One region of the Arthrobacter sp. V1I9 genome, then DNA from elsewhere that is predicted to be linked to it. Evidence: riboswitches for the same ligand, from Rfam matches in the RefSeq annotation. Region 1 holds a riboswitch; each other region holds the start of a gene.
The links. A riboswitch is a leader RNA that binds a small molecule or an ion and turns the genes downstream of it on or off. The one in region 1 is predicted to bind thiamine pyrophosphate.
Positions count from the first base shown of each region.

Region 2: another riboswitch for thiamine pyrophosphate. It lies ahead of thiC (phosphomethylpyrimidine synthase ThiC); the one in region 1 lies ahead of QFZ70_RS05660 (FAD-dependent oxidoreductase).
Region 3: another riboswitch for thiamine pyrophosphate. It lies ahead of QFZ70_RS00310 (ECF transporter S component); the one in region 1 lies ahead of QFZ70_RS05660 (FAD-dependent oxidoreductase).
Region 4: another riboswitch for thiamine pyrophosphate. It lies ahead of thiD (bifunctional hydroxymethylpyrimidine kinase/phosphomethylpyrimidine kinase); the one in region 1 lies ahead of QFZ70_RS05660 (FAD-dependent oxidoreductase).

Region 1 covers NZ_JAUSYU010000001.1:1,187,616-1,191,508, reverse strand. Annotated here, with positions in the region: gene thiS (sulfur carrier protein ThiS) at 3-239, opposite strand; gene QFZ70_RS05660 (FAD-dependent oxidoreductase) at 236-1,588, opposite strand; TPP riboswitch at 1,581-1,699, opposite strand; gene thiE (thiamine phosphate synthase) at 1,727-2,461, shown strand; gene QFZ70_RS05650 (RNB domain-containing ribonuclease) at 2,577-3,893, shown strand, end outside.
Region 2 covers NZ_JAUSYU010000001.1:1,508,564-1,512,456, forward strand. Annotated here, with positions in the region: gene QFZ70_RS07070 (alpha/beta fold hydrolase) at 1-109, shown strand, start outside; gene thiC (phosphomethylpyrimidine synthase ThiC) at 106-1,941, opposite strand; TPP riboswitch at 1,937-2,044, opposite strand; gene QFZ70_RS07080 (amidohydrolase family protein) at 2,122-3,204, shown strand; gene QFZ70_RS07085 (VOC family protein) at 3,315-3,893, shown strand, end outside.
Region 3 covers NZ_JAUSYU010000001.1:67,584-71,476, reverse strand. Annotated here, with positions in the region: gene QFZ70_RS00315 (ABC transporter ATP-binding protein) at 1-999, opposite strand, end outside; gene QFZ70_RS00310 (ECF transporter S component) at 999-1,622, opposite strand; TPP riboswitch at 1,677-1,818, opposite strand; gene QFZ70_RS00305 (heme-degrading domain-containing protein) at 1,891-2,433, shown strand; gene QFZ70_RS00300 (hypothetical protein) at 2,522-2,731, shown strand; gene QFZ70_RS00295 (DUF4383 domain-containing protein) at 2,840-3,316, shown strand; gene QFZ70_RS00290 (iron-containing redox enzyme family protein) at 3,378-3,893, shown strand, end outside.
Region 4 covers NZ_JAUSYU010000001.1:1,653,680-1,657,572, forward strand. Annotated here, with positions in the region: gene QFZ70_RS07900 (Rne/Rng family ribonuclease) at 1-889, shown strand, start outside; TPP riboswitch at 1,056-1,153, shown strand; gene thiD (bifunctional hydroxymethylpyrimidine kinase/phosphomethylpyrimidine kinase) at 1,161-2,684, shown strand; gene rplU (50S ribosomal protein L21) at 2,947-3,255, shown strand; gene rpmA (50S ribosomal protein L27) at 3,315-3,578, shown strand; gene obgE (GTPase ObgE) at 3,695-3,893, shown strand, end outside.

The DNA.
Region 1 (3,893 bases):
TGTCAGCCTCCCTGCACTGCCGTGACGAGCTCAACGTCGTCGCCGTCCGCGAGCGCAGTGGCAAACCACTGGCTGCGGGGCACGACCTGCGAATTGTGGGCCACGGCCACGCCAAGTTTCCGGCCGTCGGTAGCCTGGCCGCTGGCAGCGAGGGGGCGCCCGGTGACCTCGCTGACGAGCACGGTGATGGAGGCACCCTCGGGCACAACGTGCAGGGTTCCGTTCAAGGTGATGTTCATGCTGTTTCCTTTATGGGCGGTGTGTTGCGAAGGCGGGCAGGAGTGCGGGCACCTGGCTTGGCGGAGAAGCGGCCCGGGTTGAAGGCAGCCCAGCGGGGGTCTTCATACCCGTCCAGGAGCTCCAGGCAGACGGCAGCAGCGGCCGGCGCCAGCAGGACTCCGTGGCGGAAGAACCCGGTGGCGATGATGAGGCCGGCAATGTGCCCGGAGTCACGGGCCTCTCCGCCGGGGACGGGAACCCGCCCCAGCAGCGGTGCGTTGTCCGGAGTTCCGGGGCGTGCCCGGGCCGTGGATTCCAGCAGCTCGAGTTCGGCGACGGCGGGAACCAGCACCTGCGCGTCGCGAAGGAGCTGGTACACGCCCCCCGCGGAGACGGCATCGGCGGCCGACGGCGTATCCTCACGCTGGGTTGCCCCGATCACCACCGTGCCGTCCCGGCGGGGCACGATGTAGACCGGAACGCCGTGCACCAGCCCGCGGACGGTGGACGTCACCAGCGGCTGCAAATGGCCGGGAACTGCGAGGCGCAGGATGTCCCCGTGGACTGGCCGGAGCGGCAGGTGCAAGTCTTTGGGTAGTGCTTCCAGGGCTGCCGCATGCAGCCCGTTCGCCACGACCGTTTCGGCGGCCAGCACCGTTCCGCCGCCTGCGAGGCGTACGCCGGCAACGGCTCCGTCGTGCCACAACAGACCGGCAGCGCGGGCCAGGACCGCGTGATCGTCGACGGCGCCCGCTGCTGAAGTGCCGGGCCCCGCGGCTCCGTTCCTGTTCCCGACCCCGTCCCCCGCACCGTCGCCGGTCAAGGCAGCCTGCAGGCAGGCCACCAGCAGCCGCGGATCCACCTGGTGGTCTGCGGGGGTGTCCAGCGCGCAGGCAATCCCGGGACTGAGAAGTGGCTCGCGCTGCCGGGCAGTCCGGATGGTCAGCGGTTCAACGGAAAGGCCGTTTGCCTGCTGGACTGCGCGCAGGTCCATCAGCGCACGGCGGTCGGCGGCGTCGGCACCCACGGCGAGGGTCGGCGTCGTGATGTATCCCGGATCTGCCCCGGATGCCGCGGCGAGTCGGGCGGCGAAAGCCGGCCAGCGGGCCGAGGCGTCCAGCATGAGTTCCAGGAGGTCCTCCTCCTGGTAGTGCAGTTCGCTGACCGGAGCGAGCATTCCGGCGGCAGCCCAGCTGGCCCCGGAGCCCGGTGCGTCGTCAATGACCACCACTGCGCGGCCGGAGCGCTTCGCCTCCCAGGCGATGCTGTGGCCGATGACTCCGCCGCCGATGACTGCCACATCGGCCTGGATAATGCCGTCCGTGCGCCCGGGCGTGCTGTCTACAGGGCAGTTGGATGGTACGCGCATGTGTCTCCTTCCCTACGCCGGCATTAACCGGATCAGGTCAAGCGGTCGGCTCTGACGCCCTCTCAGCCCGGCGCTTTGTGACAGCTGCCGCGGGCTCCCGCAGTACGAGGCAAGTGTAGAGGAACTAGTCTTTTCCCCATGAATGTGACCCATACCCCCGCCGCCGGCACCGATGTCCTCAGCAATGCCAAGGTCAGCAACGGCCTCCACGCCGCCCGCCTCTACCTCTGCACGGATTCCCGCACGGACCGCGGCGACTTTGACCAGTTCGTCGATGCAGCATTTGCCGGCGGGGTGGACATCATCCAGCTTCGGGACAAGTCCATTGAGGCAGCGGAGGAGCTGGAGCTCCTGGCAGTCCTCAAGGAGGCGGCAGAACGACACGGCCGGCTGTGGGCGGTCAACGACAGGGCGGACATCGCTATTCTGTCCGGCTCGCCGGTATTCCACATCGGCCAAAAAGACCTGCCGCTGGGCGCCGCGCGAACCTTGCTCAACGGCAACGCGGCCATCGGCCTGTCCAGCCACAGCCCGGCGCAGGTGGACGCCGCCCTCGCTGCGGCCGCAGCCCCCGCGGGGCTGGACTACTTCTGCGTCGGCCCGGTCTGGGCAACCCCCACCAAGCCCGGGCGGGCCGCCGTCGGGCTCGAGCTGGTGCGGTATGCCGCCGAAGCTGCGCGTTCAGGGCAGGATGGGCAGCCCGACGGCGGTGTTCCCTGGTTTGCGATCGGCGGCATCGACCAAAGCAACGTGGAGCAGGTGGTGGAAGCGGGCGCCCGCCGGATTGTGGTGGTCCGCGCCATTACGGAGGCCAGCGATCCGGCAGCCGCCGCAGCGTCGCTGCTCGCCGCCCTAAATGTCCCCAACTCCTGACACCCGCTGCCTGCCACCTACCACCTCCGAAGGCGCGGTACCGCGGTAGGGCAAGCAACGGCACTCCGGGCCCGGTGCCTGCACTATGGCGTGAATTCGGGCTAGGCTGATTTTCGTGTCATACCATCGGCTGGGTCCCAACGTCCACGAGCACACCAACGCGCTCGAGGAAGCTCTGGGCGCCCTGCGGACCGAGCTCGAGCTGCCGGGCTCCTACCCTGAGGACGCGGTGGCTGACGCGAAAGCGGCAGTTGAGTCCCTGCAGCTCCCTGACGAGGACCTCACCGGCGTCGACTTCATCACCATCGATCCGGCGTCGTCCACGGACCTGGACCAGGCGCTGTTTATTGAAGCCGACGGCGATGGCTACCACGTGCTGTACGCGATTGCGGATGTCCCCGCCTTTGTGAACCCCGGCGGGCCCCTGGACGCAGAAACGCGACGCCGGGGCCAGACCTTCTACGCCCCCGACGGGCGGATCCCGCTGCATCCGGAAGTGATCAGCGAACAGGCCGGCAGCCTCCTCCCCGGCCAGGACTGTTCTGCCTTCGTCTGGGACTTCCGCCTGGACAGCGCCGCCGAGGTGAACTCGGTGACCGTGAAACGGGCCAGGATGCGCAGCCGCGCGAAGCTCAGCTATAAAGGGGTGCAGGCCGAACTCGATGCCGGCTCCGCCTCGCCGGTACTGCAGCTCCTCAAAGAGGTGGGGCTCAAGCGCGTGGAGCTGGAACGGGCCCGGGGCGGCGCGAGCCTGAACATGCCGGAACAGGAGATTGTCCAGCTTCCCGACGGCGGCTACCGGATTGCCGCCGCTCCCCAGCTTCCGGTGGAGGACTGGAACGCCCAGATATCCCTCATGACAGGGATGGCGGCGGCTCAGCTCATGCTGGCTGGGAAGGTGGGCATCCTGCGCACCATGCCGGCCCCGGATGAGCGCTCCCTGAACCACTTTCGGCTGCAGACCGAGGTTCTTGGCAAGCCCTGGGATGGCGAAGTCAGTTACGGCGAATACCTGCGCAGCCTGGACCCCACCGAACCCCGCCAGCTGGCCATTATGCACTCAGCCGGCATGCTGTTCCGGGGCGCCGCCTACACCGCCTTTGACGGCTCCCTGCCGGAGGACGCTGACCAGTCGGCCATCGGTGCCGCCTACGCCCACACCACCGCGCCGCTGCGCCGCCTGGTGGACCGCTTTGTGCTGGTGATCTGCGAGGCTTTGAGCAACGGCGGTCATGTGCCGGGGTGGGCGCGGGATGCCCTTCCAACCTTGCCCGAGATTATGGCCGGATCCGACCAGCTCGCGTCACGGATGGAGCGCATGGCTTTGGATACCGTGGAGGCGGCCCTGCTGGTCAACCATATTGGGCAGGAATTCGAGGCGATCGTGATCTCCGGGTCCAAACCGCAAAAAGAGAACGGTAAAAACGGGAAC
Region 2 (3,893 bases), 320 kb from region 1:
CCGCACGGCGGCGGGAGGACACCGGCCCCAGGACTCCCGCGAAGGGGACCGCATCATCCGCTCGTTCATCAGCGACGTGAGCCGGGTCCAGTCAGCCCGGGCCTCTTAGACGCCCGGGCGTCCGGCGGAGACGCGCGGCTCAGGCAGGTAGACCTTGCCGCCGGCGGCCAGGAATTCCTGGCTCTTGTCCCGCATCCCGGACGCCAGCTTTGCAAGTGCCGCCTGGGACTCCGCTGAACCGTATTCGTCCCGGATATCCTGGCTGATCCTCATCGAGCAGAACTTTGGACCACACATGGAGCAGAAGTGCGCGGTTTTGGCGGGTTCCGCAGGAAGGGTCTCGTCGTGGAATGCCTCGGCCGTCACGGGATCGAGGGACAACGCGAACTGGTCCCGCCAGCGGAACTCGAACCGCGCCTTGGACAGCGCGTCATCGCGTTCGTGCGCACCCGGGTGGCCCTTGGCGAGGTCTGCTGCGTGCGCCGCAATCTTGTAGGTGATCACCCCTGTTTTGACGTCGTCCTTGTTGGGCAGGCCAAGATGTTCCTTGGGGGTGACGTAGCACAACATGGCGGTGCCGTAGCGGGCGATCTCCGTGGCACCGATGGCAGACGTGATGTGGTCGTACCCCGGCGCCACGTCGGTAACCAGCGGCCCCAACGTGTAGAAGGGCGCCCCCTTGCACAGCTCCTGCTGGCGTTCGACGTTCTCCCGGACCAGGTGGAACGGTATGTGGCCGGGGCCCTCCACCATCACCTGCACGTCGTATTCCCAGGCGCGCTGCGTCAGCTCGGCCAGGGTGTCCAGTTCGGCGAACTGCGCGGCATCGTTGGCGTCCGCCGTCGCGCCGGGTCGCAGGCCGTCGCCCAACGAAAACGCGACGTCGTACCTGGCGAAGATTTGGCAAAGCTCGTCGAAGTGCGTGTAAAGGAAGTTTTCGCGGTGATGCGCCAGGCACCAGCCTGCCATGATCGACCCGCCGCGGGACACGATGCCGGTCACCCGGTTGGCGGTCAGGGGAACGTACCGGAGCAGGACTCCGGCGTGGATGGTCATGTAGTCCACGCCTTGTTCGCACTGCTCTATGACGGTATCGCGGAATATTTCCCAGGTCAGCGCGTTCGCTTCGCCGTTGACCTTCTCAAGGGCCTGGTAGATGGGGACGGTGCCGATCGGAACCGGCGAGTTGCGGATGATCCATTCCCTGGTGGTGTGGATATCGTCGCCGGTGGACAGGTCCATGACGGTGTCAGCGCCCCACTGCGTGGCCCACTGCAGCTTGTCCACCTCTTCCGCGATGGAACTGGTGACGGCCGAGTTGCCGATGTTGGCGTTGATCTTCACCAGGAAGGCCTTGCCGATGATCATGGGTTCGGACTCGGGGTGGTTGATGTTGTTGGGAATGATGGCGCGGCCGGCAGCCAGTTCGCTGCGGACCAGTTCCACATCGCAGTTCTCCCGCAGCGCCACGAAACGCATTTCCGGCGTGATGGTGCCCTGCCGTGCATAGTGCATCTGCGTCACCGTCCTGCCTTCGATGGCGCGGCTCGGCACGGGCGGCGTGCCCTTCCACTCCACGCTGGCGGCACCGCGGCGGACAGCCGAGCGGCCGTCATCGAACAGGTTCCGTCCCCTGCCGCCGTAGGTTTCCGTGTCTCCACGTGCTGCTATCCACTCGGCGCGGAAGGGGTTGAGTCCACGGACGGGGTCGCTTCCCGGGCCGGCCGTCCGGTAGGTGCGAAACGGGCCGTTGGCCTCGCCGTTTGGCGAGTCCGCCAGGGAAATCTCAGTGACGGGCACCCGGATACCAGAGGTTTCATCGTGGATATAGGCCAGCGAATGGGACTTCAGCGACTGGGTAACAAGTGGCTGGTCCTGGCCGCCGGCCGTCATACCGGACGGAATGTGGGCAGGGCTCAGCTGTGCTTTTGGTGTACTCAAGGGAATACTCACTTCCTTCGCCGGCATTACCCGGACAGGTTCAACGGTCGCAGGCTGCGTTAGCCCGATCTCAGCCCCTGCAGGGGCACCCGTGTGGTCAGGAACGAAGCTACCACAGCCGTCCGGGAGCGGCTTGTCACATTGCCGGTGCTAGCCTGACTGGCGAGGAAGAGGGACCAAATGGCGGAAATTATAGAATTCAGCGGCCCGGTGCTCACCGGGCCGGACACCGTGCGGCGGGGACTGTGGTCCGTTGACGGGCTGTTGACCTTCACCCGGCCGCCGCACGTTCCCGGACGGGTCCTGGACGGCTGGGTGCTTCCGGGCTTCGTTGATGCCCACTGCCACATCGGGCTGGGACCCGGCGGCGCGGTGGATCCTGCGACGGCGGAGGAACAGGCCCGGACGGACCTGAACGCAGGCACACTGCTGGCCCGGGACGCCGGTTCCCCTGCTGACACCCGCTTCCTGCAGGACAGCCGCGACGCGCCGGTGCTGATCCGGGCCGGCAGGCATCTAGCCAGGACCGGCCGGTACTTACGGGGTTTCGCTGAGGAAGTTGAACCGGACGGCCTGGTGGAAGCCGTCCGGAAGCAGGCCCGGGACGGCGACGGCTGGGTCAAGCTTGTGGGGGACTGGATCGACCGCGGCGCCGGTGACCTGGCGCCGTCGTTTCCCGCCGCCGTCGTTAGGGACGCTGTCCAGGCGGTGCATGACGAAGGCGCCCGGATCACCGCGCATTGCTTTGCCGAAGACACCCTGGACCAAATGCTGGACGCGGGTATCGACTGCATCGAACACGCCACCGGGCTCCTGCCGCGGCACCTCCCGCGGTTCGTGGAGCAGGGCGTACCCATCGTTCCCACCCTCATCAACATCGCCACGTTCCCGGACATCGCCGCGCAGGCGGAGCCCAAGTTTCCCCGCTACGCCGCACACATGCGCGCGCTGTGGGAGCGCCGGGCGGAGCGGGTGCTGGAGGCGTACGCGGCGGGGGTGCAGATCTACGCCGGTACCGATGCCGGCAGCGTCATACGGCACGGCAGGATCGCCGATGAAATCCTTGCCCTCCATCACGCAGGGCTTCCCATGGCCGCTGCCCTCGACGCCGCCTGCTGGGGCGCCCGGGAGTGGCTGGGCGCCGAGGGTCTGCAGGAGGGAGCCCGCGCCGACGTCGTGCTGTGCAGGGAGGATCCGCGGAAGGTTCCGGAAACGGTCAGCGGGCTGGCACACGTTGTGCTGGGCGGCCGCGTCCTTCGTTGATGCCGGCATCGGGAGGAACTTTTGCGGCACTTGGAATAAATTGAAGCTTCAAGTAATTTTAATAGTCATAGGCCCCCACCCCAAAGGGCCCCAGCACCGGGAGTTCCCACATGACTGCAGAAGCCGCAAGCCAGGACCTTCTTCCCGCCGACCTCACCATGGGCGCCGTGATGCTCAAGGTCGGCGACATGAAGGTTATGACCGATTACTACCAGCGGGCCCTTGGGCTTGAGGTTGTCGCCGAGCAGGACGGCGGAATCTACCTCGGCCGCCTGCAGAAGCCCCTGGTCCACCTTGCGCCCGCTCCCGGGCTGAACCTCCCGGGCAGGGGAGAGGCCGGCCTCTTCCATACGGCGCTGCTGTTTGACAACCAGGCAGACCTCGCAGCCACCATCGCCACCGCGGCACAGTTCGAGCCCCGCTCGTTCACGGGCAGCGCCGATCACCTCGTCAGTGAGGCCTTCTACTTCAACGACCCGGAGGGTAACGGCATCGAGCTGTACTGGGACCGGCCGCGGAGCAACTGGTCCTGGAACGGCACGGACGTGGTCATGGATAGCCTGGCCCTGCCGCCGCAGCGCTACCTGGAACAGCACCTCACCGAAGAATCCCTCGAGCGCCAGCGTGGAAGCGTGGCGGGAGTGGGCCACGTCCATCTTCAGGTGGGCGACGTCCAGTCGGCACGGGAC
Region 3 (3,893 bases), 1.1 Mb from region 1:
GGCCAGGGCCTGCCCTGCCCGGACCTGCGCGGAAATGCCCTGTTGCACCGGCACGGGCGCAAGTTTGCGAAAACCCTTGCGGCGGGCACGTTCCCGCGATACGGCAAGTTCCTCGGCGGCAAGCAGCAGGTCCCCGTTGCCGGGAGCAGGATCCGCCGCACGCAGACGCGTAGCCGGAACGTGGCCAGGCACCCAAACCCCGGCCGCCATAAGCATGCTCCGGGCTTCCCTGAGAACCTGGTCCGGCGGCCCATCCAGCAGCACGGCAGGATCCGTCAAAGAGCCGGGCTGCAGCACCACGATCCGGTCCACCAGGTCCTTCCAGACAGACACGCGGTGCTCCACCACCACCAGCGTTGCCCCGGTTTTGTCGAGGCAACGGCCAACGGCGTCACGCACCTCCACCACCCCGGCGGGATCCAGGTTGGCCGTCGGCTCGTCGAGGAGGAGCAGCCCCGGCCGCATGGCAAGGATGCCCGCGAGCGCCAGCCGCTGTTTCTGCCCGCCGGACAGGGCCGACGTCGGGTGGTCCAGCGGCAGGTGGGAGAGCCCGACGTCGTCCAGCGCCTCATGCACGCGGGCCCAGATGTCGGCGCGGGGCACGGCGAGGTTCTCGGCGCCGAAGGCGACATCGTCACCTACCCGCGAGAGGACCACCTGCGTCTCCGGGTCCTGCTGCATCAGTCCGGCCCTGCCGCGCTGCTCGCGGGGGGAGGCGCCGTCAATCAGCAGCGAACCGGACTCGTCGGAATCCCCGGCCGCGCCGCCGTCATCGGTGTCGTCAGCGTCCCCCAGCACCCCGGCCAAGGCATGGAGGAGGGTGGACTTGCCTGCCCCGGACGGGCCCAGCAGGAGCACGCGCTCCCCCGGCCGGATGTCCAGGTCAAGGGCACGGACAGCGGGCCTGGACCGCCCGGCATGCCGCCAGCCCCAGCCGCGGGCGGTGACGGCAGCCGGCCGCGCCGCCACCGACGCGCCGTGAAGGGAAGGAGCTGTCATCAGGAGAGGACTGGCTCCGTAGCTGCCCTGCGCGACGCGAAGGAGCTCAGGACTCCGGTCTTCGCCAGGCCGCGGGTGGCGATCCAGGACAGCGCGCCTGCGATGACGGCACCGGAGATCGCGGTGAAGACGATGTAGGCAAGCTTGTCCCCGCCGGAATAGGCGATGTTCCAGCCCCAGGGCGCGAAGGAGTCATTCAGGCCGCAGAACAGCCCGGCAGCAGCGCCGGCGAGCAGGGAAACCGGCAGGTTGAACTTCCGGTACACAAAAATCGCGAAGATGATCTCGGCACCCAAACCCTGGACAAACCCGGAGAACAGCACGGAGGCGCCGTACTGCGAGCCCATGAGCAGTTCGCCGGTGGCTGCAACAGTCTCGCAAAAGAGTGCGGCTCCCGGCTTGCGGATGATGAGCATGCCCAGCACCGCGGGGATCATCCACCCGCCGGCCAACAATCCGGTCAGCGGCGGGTATAGGGCGTTCATGGGCGCCGAGACTGCGGCCGCCCCCTGGGACCAGGCCCAGAAAATGACGCCGCCAGCGATGGCGATCAACGCCGCCACCACGATGTCCACGACGCGCCAGGACCTGCTGGTGGTCTTCTTGATTGCTGTAGTTGCCATGCGATCCTCCTGAGGAACAGGAGGGGAAAGTATTGCAACGGCACGCCGCTGCAGTACTTCGAGAACTCGACTCCCTTGCGCCGGTACTAACCGGATCAGGTTCGAGGGTCTGCGGCTGTCCGCACTCTCAGCGCCCACCTGCGGATCCTGGCTTGGCCAGTGATGCCCCGACGGCGGCGCTCCCCTGTCGTTGAATGTTTCTGTTGGTAAATATTTGCCCTGGTGGGCGGGGTCCAGTTTACACCGGAGGAGGGGTAGATTGTGGGCCATGACTGCCAATTCCCCGCATGTGACTGAGTTCGATCCGGATTCCGATGCCACCCAGCCGGAAGGTTCGCTGCAAGTGCTTATCGCCCGGATTGAGGGCGAAATCCGGGAGCTCCAGTTTCCTGGCTTCTCCATGGACGATGCACTGAACCTGGGGCTGCTGCTCGTGGAGTTGGGCAAGGAGGGCCAGTTCCCCATCGCCATTGACATCACCAAGGGCGAGCAGGTCCTGTTCCATGTGGCCCTGACCGGTGCCACCCCGGACAACGAGCACTGGATCCGGGCCAAACAGCGCACCGCCGCCAGGTACGAGGCGCCCTCCCTGCTGGTGGGGCTGCGCGCCCGGCTCGGCGGCGGACGGATTGAGGACCAGGGCTGGTTCGATCAGAGCCGGTACGCCGCGCACGGCGGCTCGTTCCCCGTGTACGTCACTGGCGTGGGCGCGGTGGCTACGGTAACTGTTTCAGGGCTTCCCCAAGTGCAGGACCACAACCTGGTGGTACAGGCCCTGCGCGAGGTCCTCAGCTCCATGCGCACGGACTGACGCGGGGCCTCAACGGGCGCGATGGACCCCCAGGAACGCCCGGAGTACATTCAAAGCGGGTGGCAGGAAGTTCCAAAGGAGGGGCGCCATGCTCGGTAATGCAGCCGACAACCAGGTGCGGGCGGCGGTGGACAAGGCCGCGGAGGAAATGATCTACATCGGCCCGGACCACCCTTACTATCCCCTGCTGGCGGAACTGGTGTCCGCCGTCGGGAATGCCTGGCAGCAGGGGTACGAGCACGGCCGTCGCGGCGGGCACCATCCAAACCCCTATGTGTGGAGCGCCCTGGAGGATTAAGGGCCACCAGCGGCCGCGGAAATTGCGGGCAGCGGCTGATGGCCCCACTTAGCTTATATTAGTAATCATGCTTACTATGTTGTCTCCAAGCTTTTGAGGAGACAGGTCATGACAGTCAGCATCCGCGCCACCGGAGCGAGGACAGGCCTGCAAAAGGCGGCCCTTGCAACGGGTGCCCTCTTCCTGCTGGTGGGTATCCTGGGGTTCATCCCCGGGATCACCAGTAATTACGAATCGCTGGGCATGGCCGGACACGGTTCGGGAGCCCTGCTTATGGGTGTCTTCCAGGTGTCGGTCCTGCACAACATCGTGCACCTGGCCTTCGGGGCGGCCGGACTGCTGTTGGCGAGGACCCACCAACAGGCAAGGAGCTTCCTCATTTACGGGGGCGTCATCTACCTCGTCCTGTGGCTGTACGGCCTCCTGGTGGGCGATGAGACCCCAGCAAACTTTGTCCCCCTCAACGGCGCCGACAACTGGCTGCACCTTGCCCTGGGCCTCGCCATGATCATCCTCGCCATCCTGCTTTCTCCCCGCACCACCCCACGGCGCAGCCGCAAACGTGACCTGAAATCACAGCCTTGACCGAAGCCGCCACCGTCGACGGCGCAGCACCGGCAGCACCGCTGCCGCCCGAAGGAGCATCATGAAGATCCCGCAACCCAGAGGTCCCATCAGTACCGCCCTGTTCAGTGCCCTGGCGGTTACCGCCGGGACCGACGATGCCGCCGCGGGCGTCGAGGAACTGCGCCGGTTGGTCACGGCACAGCTGCAGGCAGCCACCGACATCATCGGGGACGACGACGTCCAGCTGGCACTTTTCTGCCTCTACGAGCTTCACTACTCCGGCCTTGAAGGCGTGGGGGACGAGTGGGAATGGGAGCCGGGCCTCATCCAGGTCCGCCACCTGCTCGAACGGCCATTCGAAGCAGCGCTGCGGGCAGCAGCCCAATCAGCAGCCGGGGAGCTGGACCTGCCGCCTGCGGCGGAGATGACCAGTGACGCCGTCGCCGACGTCCTGTTCGGCCTTGCCGCCACCGACACCGGACCCAGCGTGTCCCGCTATGTGTCCAAAAAGGCGACCCTGGAGCAGCTCAAGGAGTTCCTGGTCCACAAGTCGGTCTACCAGCTCAAGGAAGCGGACCCGCACACCTGGGCCATC
Region 4 (3,893 bases), 470 kb from region 1:
CCACGTCCAGCGGTCAGACAGCCGTCCCGAAGCCCGCAGCGAAAGCCACCGCAACGAGGCCCCGCGCATCGACAGCAGCCAGCCGGGCGTACGTCCGGACCGCAAACGGCGGCGGGGCCGCGGCGGCCAGCAGCCGGACATTGCCCCGGCAGTTGCCGTGCACGTCCACACGGTCCAGCCCGACCCCACGGACGCTGAGCGGCACGCCAAGGCGGAGGCTACCCGGTTGGCCCTCGCCAACATCGCCGCCGCAGCACATGCAGCCCACCTGCACGACGACGAAGTGGCGGCAGCCAGGCAGGCGGCTGCGGAGCAGCCAGCCCCTGCAGTGGACGCTGCAAGGCGCGACGACGATACGCGTCCGGCTGCCGTGCTCACCTTCGGCGGTGAGAAGGTGGTGTTGCCCTTCGTTGAGCACGCTGAAGAGCAGCAGCCGAAACCGGCTCTGACCCTGGACCGGCTCGCTGAAGCCTTCGCCCACCTCGGCCAGCCGGCGAGAGCGGAAGCGCAGCCCGAGCAGGCAGAACCGGAGGAGAAGCCGGCGGAGCGCGGGGAACCGGTCCAGCCCGCACAGGTGCCGGTTGCTTCAGCCGCTGCTGCAGCACCCGCCAAGGACTACACCGACCACACTCTGGAGCAGTCCCGGCAGCGCCGGCCGCGGCGCAACCGCAGTGCCAGCCGTGCCCAGGGAGCTGCCAACGAAACCACAGTGCAGCACCATGAAAGCGTGGCGGCGGCCAGCACAGGGCATACGCACGAGGCAAAGGCCCCGGCGCCGGCCGGTACCGCGGACTCCAGTGGAGGAAGCGCAGGCACCGAAAAACCGGCAGCAAAGCCGGCCGATGCGCCCATCATCCTGGGCGTAGGGGTGCCTGCCTCGGAGCTCTAGGAGCCACCAGTACGGAATGCCCGGTCAGCCACAGCAGTGGCCGGCCGGGCATCCTGCGTTAACTCCAGTAGATGAAGTGCAGTCTCGGCCTAAGCAGGGAACGAAGAGCAGGTGCCGGTCGCAATGTGTCACCTTCGGACTGCGCCTGGCAAAAAAGCTAGGCTGGGGAAACGACACGGGGTGCCGCGCAGAGAGCCGGCTGAGATCCACACCCGTTGAACCTGTCCGGTTAGCACCGGCGAAGGGATGTCTCTTGTCTGCGACTCTTGTAATGCCCACTGCCTCCCCGGCAACCTTCACTGCGGCACCAACAACACCAGGCCGGCAAATACCACGGGTCCTCTCCATCGCCGGCTCCGATCCTTCCGGCGGCGCCGGCATCCAGGCCGACCTGAAGAGCATCGCAGCGCTCGGAGGCTACGGGATGGCTGCCATTACTGCCCTCACCGCCCAGAACACGCACGGTGTCCGGTCCGTTCACGTGCCCCCTGCCGCGTTCCTGGTTGAGCAGCTGGATGCCATCAGTGACGACATCGGCATAGATGCCGTGAAAATCGGGATGCTGGGCAACGCCGAGGTGATCGAGGCGGTGGGGGCGTGGGTCCGGAAGGTGCGTCCCGCCGTCGTGGTCCTGGACCCGGTGATGGTTGCCACCAGTGGTGACCGCCTCCTGCAGGAGTCCGCGGAAGCGGCACTGCGCGCGCTCCTGCCGCTTGCCCACCTCATTACCCCCAACCTGGCGGAGCTCGCCATGCTCGTTGGCGGGGATCTGCAGGACAGTTGGGCCGGGGCAGTGGAACAGGGCCGCGCCCTCGCCGCTGCCACGGGCGCAACAGTGCTGGTCAAGGGCGGCCACCTGGAGGGCAACGAGTGCCCCGATGCGCTGGTCAGCACCACCGGCCTGCTCTCCAATGAAGTGGTGGTGGTGCAGGGGGAGCGGCTGGAAACCCGGAACAGCCACGGCACCGGCTGTTCGCTCTCGTCCGCAATGGCAACCGCCCAGGCGCGGCTGGGGAACTGGGAAGCGTCCCTCCGGGAGGTCAAGCCCTGGCTCGCCGGCGCTCTTGAGGCATCCGAAGCGCTGGAGGTGGGAACGGGCAGCGGGCCCGTGCACCACTTCCATCACCTCCGGCCGCAGCCTTCCAAAGGGAGCTTCGCGGCACAACTCCGGGGCGAAGCGCAGCAGTACCTGGATGACATCCATGCCTTGGACTTCATCCGCAACCTGGCTTCAGGCAGGTTGGAGGAGCATAAGTTTGCGTATTACCTTGCACAGGACGCCATCTACCTCAACGGCTATTCGCGCGTACTGGCCAGGGCGAGTGCGCTTGCACCCACCGAGGCAGAACAGCTCTTCTGGGCGGCCTCAGCAGGGCAGTGCCTCGAGGTCGAGTCGGAGCTCCACCGCTCGTGGCTGGCCACGCGGAAGGTCCGGCCCCGGCTGGGCCCGGTGACCAAGTCCTACGTGGACCACCTGACCGCGGCATCGGCGTCGGGCAGCTACGCGGTTCTGGCGGCGGCCGTCCTGCCCTGCTTCTGGCTCTACGCGGAGGTGGGGGCAACGCTGCACGCCCAGTTCGTTGCCGCCGGCGAACCTCCGGCGCACCCTTATGCCAACTGGCTGCGCACCTACGCCGACGAAGACTTCGCAGCTGCCACCCGGAGGGCCGTAGCAATAGTGGATGAAGCGGGGCGCAAGGCCTCCGCCGCGGACCGGTTGGCCATGGTCACGGCCTTCAAGCAGTCCTGCCGGCTGGAGGTGGACTTCTTCGACGCGCCGCGCCTCCACTCCTGACCACTCGCGAGCGGGTTGGCCGGTACTATGGTGGGGCATGGTGCGGACGCCGGAGTTGAACTGTGGTAACTATCACAGACAATCGGCCGGGACCAGCCTCATTTGCGGCCGGAGACAAAATTAGCGTATTCTGGATCTTCGGTGCTTACGCCAACACTTGGGTTATGACCCCACGGCGTTGAGGCACAGCGAGAAACCAGGCTTTCATGGCCGGTTCCGCACGCAAATTTTGTAATAAACGTCGAGAGAAGTGAGTTCCCAAGTGGTGTACGCGATTGTCCGCGCAGGCGGCCGGCAAGAGAAGGTTTCCGTTGGAGACTTCGTTACCCTGAACCGCGTCGCCGGTGGAGCTGGCAGCACCATTCAGCTGCCCGCGCTGCTCCTGGTTGATGGTGACAAGGTCACCACCGCCGCTGCTGACCTGGCCAAGGTAACTGTTACGGCTGAGATCCTGAACGACCTCCGTGGTCCGAAGATTGTGATCCAGAAGTTCAAGAACAAGACCGGCTACAAGAAGCGCCAGGGTCACCGCCAGGAACTGACCAAGGTCAAGATCACTGGTATCCAGTAACCTTCGTTACTGTTCAGGTTTTTCAGCAGATCCCCAGAATTTAGAGGCAGGCATTTCAAATGGCACATAAAAAGGGCGCGAGCTCCACTCGCAACGGTCGTGATTCCAACGCTCAGTACCTCGGCGTAAAGCGCTTCGGCGGCCAGGTTGTTTCCGCAGGCGAGATCATCGTCCGCCAGCGCGGCACCCACTTCCACCCGGGCGCCGGCGTTGGCCGTGGCGGCGACGACACCCTGTTCGCACTGACCCCGGGAGCCGTTGAATTCGGAACCCGCCGCGGTCGTCGCGTGGTCAACATCGTTGCTGCTGCAGCTGCAGAGTAACAACTAGTTCTGAAGCGGTGGAGCGGGCCAGATGGTCCGCTCCACTGTTCTTTTAACCGCATTACAATCGTCTTGGCGCCCCACGGCGTCCAGGAAACAGCACTGAGGAGATTCACGTGGCCAGCTTTGTAGACCGGGTAGTACTGCACGTATCCGGCGGTACCGGCGGCCACGGATGCGTTTCCGTCCACCGCGAGAAGTTCAAGCCGCTTGGCGGTCCCGATGGCGGCAACGGCGGCAACGGCGGCGACGTGATCCTTCGCGTGGACCATCAGACCACCACCCTCCTTGACTACCACCACGCTCCCCACCGCC